DNA from 2 places in the Micromonospora sp. WMMD708 genome. Region 2 is predicted to be linked to the other one. Evidence: riboswitches for the same ligand, from Rfam matches in the RefSeq annotation. Region 2 holds a riboswitch; the other holds the start of a gene.
The links. A riboswitch is a leader RNA that binds a small molecule or an ion and turns the genes downstream of it on or off. The one in region 2 is predicted to bind thiamine pyrophosphate.
Positions count from the first base shown of each region.

Region 1 (3,402 bases), 690 kb from region 2:
GGATCTGCACGCCGGTCTGGGCGACCCGCAGTTCCTGGAGCAGATCGGCGAAGTTGCGTTGCCATCGCTGCTTCTCGGATTCCTTCGACACGCGCTACCTCCGGTTCAGACGGTACGACCGACGGGGGGCACCCCCCGTCGGCAGCAACGCCTGTGCCCGATCCGCGATCGCCCGAAACCGATTCACGAACCCCGATCGGCCCGCGTGGGCGGATCCTCAGGCCGAGCCGTGCACGCGGGCCAGGATCACCTCGGCCAACGGGCCCGGCGCCTCGTCGGGAATCCAGTGGGTCACCCCGGAGAGCACCACGAACCGGTAGTCCCCCGACACGTGCCGGACGCACGCCTGCGCGGCGGCCCGCCCGATCGCCACGTCCCGGTCACTCCACACGTAGCTGGTCGGCACACCCACCGGACCGACCGCCTTCATGTCCCGCCCCGACATCGCCCGGTACCAGTTCAGAGCCCCGGTCAACGCGCCGGGCGTCCGCAGCGGCCCGGCGTACCCGGCCACCCGGGCCGGGTCGCCGACGCCGGACAGCAGCCGGCGCAGCACCACCCCCCGCCCGGCCAGCAGCACCCGCTCCGCCAGGCCCGCCCGGCGGAACAACGCCATGTACGCCGAGCGCGCCCGCTGCCGGCGGTCGGTGGCCAGCGCGTACCCGAAGGCGGCCGGGTGCGGCACCGAGACCGCGGTGAGGGTACGCACCCGCTGCGGATGCCCCGCGGCCAGCGCCCAGGCGACGACCGCGCCCCAGTCGTGCCCCACCACGTGCGCGGTGTCGACGCCCAACGCGTCCAGCACCGCCACCGCGTCGGCGACCAGCTCCGGCAGCCGGTAGGCAGCCACCTCGGCGGGACGGGCCCCGGGCGAGTAACCCCGCTGGTCGGGTGCGTACGTGCGCAGCCCGGCGGCGTGCAGGGCGGGCGTCACCGCGTCCCACTCCCCACCGTGCTGGGGGAAGCCGTGCAGCAGCAGCACCACGTCGCCGCCCTCGGGGCCACCGGCCCGTACGTCGAACGTCAGTCCCCGCGCCGCTACCCGCATGATCGTCAGACTACCCAGTGACCCGGACCCCCTCCCGGGCGTGCAATGCCGGGAACCATGACCTGCTGGGCCGTTGCCGCAGGTCGGTGCTAGCGTCTGCCGAGACAACTTCACATCCGACAGGGGAGCGCACAGCGCTGAGAGTGCGGGCACCGCCCGCAGACCCTCGAACCTGATCTGGGTAATGCCAGCGCAGGGAGTTCGGTCGACCTCCAGCCGCGCCGCCGTCCGGCTACCGCCGGGCGCGGCGTGCGTCTTCTCCTGGTTCGATCGCTGGACTGGGAGCACCGACATGCAGCACACCACCACCAACCGGTGGCGCACGATCGACATCGTGGTCGCCGCCGTGATCGCCGTGGCCTTCGGGGTCATCTTCTGGGCCTGGGGCCTGGTCTGGAAGGCCGCCGATCCGGTCTTCGCCGCCGCACCGGCCAGCCAGGCCGTGATGTACGGGGTGTGGCTCGTCCCGGCCGTGCTCGGCGGCCTGGTGATCCGCAAGCCGGGGGCGGCCCTGTTCTGCGAGGCCGTCGCCGCCACCGTCTCCGCGCTGCTCGGTGCGGAGTGGGGCGGCATCACCATCGTCCAGGGCCTGATCCAGGGTCTCGGCGCGGAACTGGCCTTCGCCGCGTTCCGCTACCGGGCGTACCGGCTGCCGGTGGCGGTGCTCGCCGGGGCGCTGACCGGGCTGAGCGCCGCCCTGTTCGACTTCTTCGTCTGGAACTCCGAGTACGCACTGGTCAGCTACCGTCTGCCGTACGCGGCGCTGACCGTGCTCAGCGCCGCCGTCGTCGCCGGCGTCGGCGGCTGGTACCTGACCCGGGCGCTCGCCGAGACCGGGGTGCTCGACCGGTTCCCCGCCGCCCGCGACCGCACGCTCGTCTGAGGCTGCCGTGGCGGGCGCGGAAGGGTCGGCGGCGTGGCCGGGGTGAGGCTGGGCGGCTTCGGCTGGCGGCACGCCGGGCGGCGGGCCTGGGCGGTACGCGGGGTCGACCTGCGCATCGACCACGGGGAACGGGTGCTGCTGCTGGGGCCGTCCGGGGCCGGCAAGAGCACCCTGCTCGCCGCGCTGGCCGGGCTGCTGCCGGCGGACTCCGGCGAGCAGGAGGGCACCGTCGAGATCGACGGCCTCGACCCGGCCAAGGCCCGCGAGCGGGTCGGCACCGTCTTCCAGGACCCGCAGTCCCAGCTCGTGATGGCCCGCTGCGGCGACGACGTCGCGTTCGGCCTGGAGAACCGGGGGGTACCCGGCGACGAGATCTGGCCCCGGGTGGACGAGGCGCTGCGTCGGGTCGGTTTCCCGTACCACCGGGACCGGCCCACCGCGGCGCTGTCCGGCGGCGAGCAGCAGCGGCTCGCCCTGGCCGGCGTGCTGGCGCTGCGGCCGGGGCTGCTGCTGCTCGACGAGCCGACGGCCAACCTCGACCCGGCCGGCGCGGACCTGGTCCGCACGGCGGTGGCCGGCGCGTTGGACCCCGACACCACCCTGGTCCTGGTCGAACACCGGGTCGCCGACGCCCTGCCCCTGGTCGACCGGGTGGTGGTGCTCACCCCCGGCGGCGGGGTGCGGGCCGACGGGACACCGGAGACGGTCTTCGCCGCGCACGGTGCCGCGCTCGCCGCCGAGGGGGTGTGGGTGCCCGGCCACCCCACCGTGACCCGGCCGGCCGCCGGACCGCCCGGCGGGTCGTTGCTCACCGCCGACCGGCTCGGCCTGCCGCCCCGGCTGGCCCCCACCGACCTGGCCGTACGCGCCGGCGAGGCGCTCGCCGTCGTCGGCCCGAACGGGGCCGGCAAGTCCACCCTCGCGCTGCTGCTCGGCGGGCTGCTCCGCCCCGGGGCCGGCCGGCTGACCGCCACCGCCGCACTGGCCGACGGGGACACCCGTACGCCCCCGCACCGGTGGCGGGCACCCGCCCTGGCCGGCCGGATCGGTTCGGTCTTCCAGGACCCGGAGCACCAGTTCGTCACCCGCACCGTCCACGACGAACTGGCCCTCGGTCCGCGCCGCACGGGTCGCCCCGAACCGGCCGTCCGGGCCACCGTGGACGCTCTGCTGGAGCGGCTGCGGCTGACCCGCCTCGCCGGGGCCAACCCGTACACCCTCTCGGGTGGGGAGGCCCGGCGGCTCAGCGTCGCGACCGCCCTGGCCACCGCGCCCCGGCTGCTGATCTGCGACGAACCCACCTTCGGCCAGGACCGCCGCACCTGGGGTGAGCTGGTCGACCTCTTCGCCGACCTGCGCGACGCCGGACACGGCGTGGTCACCGTCACCCACGACGGGGACTTCGTCGCCGCGCTCGCCGACCGGACGGTCACCCTGCGCGCCGCCCGGGAGCAGCCGTGACCGCCCCCGC
Region 1 is NZ_CP186060.1:1,280,418-1,283,819, reverse strand. It holds gene ACN260_RS05925 (DUF6328 family protein) at 1-91, opposite strand, end outside; gene ACN260_RS05920 (alpha/beta fold hydrolase) at 218-1,048, opposite strand; TPP riboswitch at 1,160-1,265, shown strand; gene ACN260_RS05915 (ECF transporter S component) at 1,341-1,931, shown strand; gene ACN260_RS05910 (ABC transporter ATP-binding protein) at 1,965-3,392, shown strand.
Region 1: another riboswitch for thiamine pyrophosphate. It lies ahead of ACN260_RS05915 (ECF transporter S component); the one in region 2 lies ahead of thiE (thiamine phosphate synthase).

Region 2 (3,402 bases):
ATGGTGTCACCGTTGACGGTGAACCGGGACAGGTAGTTGCGCGGGGCGCCACCGGCCGGGGCGTAGTACAGGTAGATCCACTTGTTGGTGGTGAAGTCCGGGTCGAGGCGCAACCCGAGCAGGCCGTCCTCGTTGCCGGTGAAGACGTCCAGCCGGGTCGCGGTGACCGTGTTGCCGGTGTCCGGCTTGACGATCTGCACCCGGCCGTCGCGCTCGGCGTAGAACACCCGGCCGTCGGGAGCGATGTCCAGCTCCATCGGGTTGTTGGTGTTGCTGTCGAGGGTGACCTTCTCGAAGTTCGCGGTCTTGGTGGCGCCGCAGTCGGCGTTCTCGACCCCGGCCGCGGTGCGGATACCGCCGAGCAGGTGGCTGAGGAACTCCGGCTCGGTGTACGACGCCTGGGTGTGGCCGCCGCCGGTGTACCAGGAGCGACCGCCGTCGTAGTCCTGGCACCAGGCGGTGGGGTGGTCGGCGCCCATCGCGCCGGCGCCCGGGCTGTAGGACTTTTCGTCCAGGCTGGCCAGCACGTGCACCTTGGAGCGCGGGTTGGTGCGGAAGTTGTACCACTCGTCGAACCGGGACCAGCGGGCCGGCAGGTCGGCGGTCGACGGGTGCGCGGGGTCCTCGACCTTGACGGTGGCCTGCTGGTTGGCCGGGTGGCCGGAGAAGTACGCACCGACCAGGTTGCCGTACCAGGCCCAGTCGTACTCGGTGTCGGAGGCGGCGTGCACGCCGGCGTAGCCGCCGCCGGCCTTGATGTAGCGCTCGAACGCGGCCTGCTGGGTGCTGTCGAGCACGTCACCGGTGGTGGAGAGCCAGATCACCGCCTGGTACTTGGCCAGGTTGGCGTCGTTGAAGGCGGCTCCGTCCTCGGTGGTGTCGACGGTGAAGCCGTTCTCGGTGCCGAGCTTCTGGATCGCGGCGATGCCGGCCGGGATGGCGTCGTGCCGGAATCCGGCGGTCTTGGAGAAGACCAGGACCGAGAACGGTTCGGCGGCTGCCGCCGCCGGTGCCGGTGCGGCCTGTGGCCGGGCCGCAGCGACGGGAGCGGCCTGGGCGGCGGTGCCGCCGATCAGGCCGCTGGCGAGTAGGGAGAGGGCCAGTAGACCGGCACCCAGTGGACCGCGACGTGCGCGGCGATGGCGGGATGGAGACACTCCATGCTCCTTTTGTCCGCGTTGGACAGTGGTGGGGGCATGGGGACGACTCGCCGCAGACCGTCCCCGGTCGGATCGGTGTGGGCCCGCCGAGGTCCGCACCGGTGGCGATCAGGTGCGGGCCACGCCGAGGCTCCGCACCGGAATAATGTCGATCGGTTGAACAAATTAGCGCCGCTGGATTGGTTTCCGGCAAGGCATGAGCATGTAACGATTCGGTATCGGCGACTCGCTTTTCCGGCTTATGTGGATACAAGCCCAAAACAGTAGGCATCGACGTTCCTGGATCAATCTAACACCCCTTGGCGGATCAGCGGATCTGTCGTACGGTCACAGGCACGTGACCCACGGGAGCCCGGTACACCGGGCTGAGAGGGGGGCTGGGAGCCCCCGACCGTCGAACCTGATCCGGGTAATGCCGGCGCAGGGAGGAGAGTTGCCGTGCCGTCCCTCGGCCGACTGCACCTGATCACCGACACCCGCCCCGGGTGCGACCCGCTCGCCGTCGTACGGGCCGCCCTCCCGGTGGCCCGCGCCGACCTCGTGGTCCAGGTCCGGGTGACCGACGACGCCACCGACCGGCAGGCGTACGACCTGGCCCGACGGGTGCATGCGCTCTGCGCGCCGTACGGGGCGACCTGCCTGGTCAACGACCGGCTGCACGTCGCCCTCGCGGTGGACGCCCAGGGCGGCCACGTCGGCGCGGACGACCTGCCCGTCGCGGCCGCCCGCCGGGTCCTCGGCCCCGACGCCGTGCTCGGCGCGACCGCCCGGGAACCGGACGCCGCCGCCCGGGCGGTCGCCGAAGGGGCCAGCTACCTGGGCGTCGGCCCGTGCCACCCGACCGCCACCAAGACCGGCCTGCCCGACCCGATCGGCCCCGCCGGCATCCGCGCCGTCGTCGCGGCCGTCGACGTGCCGGTGATCGCCATCGGCGGGGTCACCGCCGCCACGGTGCCGGCGCTGCGGGCCGCCGGGGCGTACGGGGTGGCGGTGGTCGGGGCGCTGTCCACCGCCGCCGACCCGGGCCGGGCCACCGCCGAACTGATCGCGGCGCTGACGTGCTGACCCGGCCCGACGTCGCCGTCGTGGGCGCGGGGCCGGTCGGGTTGGCGATCGCCTGGCGCTGCGCCACCCGGGGCCTGCGGGTGTCCGTACACGACCCGGCCCCCGGCTCCGGCGCGTCCCGGGTCGCCGCCGGGATGCTCGCCCCGGTCGCCGAGGCGTACTTCGGGGAACGGGAACTGACCGGGCTGCTCACCGCGTCCGCCGCCCGCTGGCCGGGCTTCGCCGCCGAACTGGCCGAAGCCACCGGAACGGAGTTCGGGTACCGCACCGACGGCACCCTCGTCGTCGGGCTCACCGGGGACGATCTGGCCGAGGCGCGCCGGCTCTGGGCGTACCAGCAGGGGTTGGGGCTGCCGATCAGCGCGCTGCGGCCCTCGCAGCTGCGGGAGCGCGAACCGGCGCTGACCCCCCGGCTGCGCGGCGGGGCGGTCGCCCCCGGCGACCACCAGGTCGACCCACGCCGGCTGGTCGACGCGCTGCGGGTCGCCGCCGGGCGGGCCGGCGCGACCCTGCTGCCCGGCGCGGTGACCCGACTGGCCGAGGTGGACGCGCCGGTCGTCGTGGTCGCCGCCGGCTGCGGCTCCGCCGCGCTGACCGGGCTGCCGGTCCGCCCGGTCAAGGGCCAGGTGCTGCGGCTGCGCGCGCCCGACCACCGCCCGCCCGGCTTCCGGCACGTCATCCGGGGGTACGCCGACGGCGAACCGGTCTACCTCGTCCCCCGCGACGACGGCGAGGTGGTGCTCGGGGCGACCGTCGAGGAGCGCGCCGACACCGAGGTGACCGCCGGGGCGGTGCTGCGGCTGCTCCGGGCCGCCGTCGACCTCGTCCCCGAACTCGCCGAGTACGCGCTCGTCGAGGCGACCGCCGGACTGCGCCCCGGCACCCCGGACAACGCGCCGATCCTCGGCCCGCTGCCCGACCGTCCCGGCGTGCTCGCCGCCACCGGCCACCACCGGCACGGCATCGTGCTCACCCCGGTCACCGCCGACCTGATCACCGACCTGATCGTCACCGGTCAGCCGGACCCGCTGCTCACCCCCTTCACCGCCGACCGGTTCCACTGAGGAGGAAGACGTGCGACTCATCGTCAACGGCGTCGGACGCGAACTGGCCGGCGGCACGACCGTCGCGGACCTCGTCGCCGCGGTCACCGGGCAGCGGCGCGGCCTCGCCGTCG
Region 2 is NZ_CP186060.1:586,919-590,320, forward strand. It holds gene ACN260_RS02760 (ThuA domain-containing protein) at 1-1,157, opposite strand, end outside; TPP riboswitch at 1,495-1,604, shown strand; gene thiE (thiamine phosphate synthase) at 1,599-2,225, shown strand; gene thiO (glycine oxidase ThiO) at 2,219-3,289, shown strand; gene thiS (sulfur carrier protein ThiS) at 3,300-3,402, shown strand, end outside.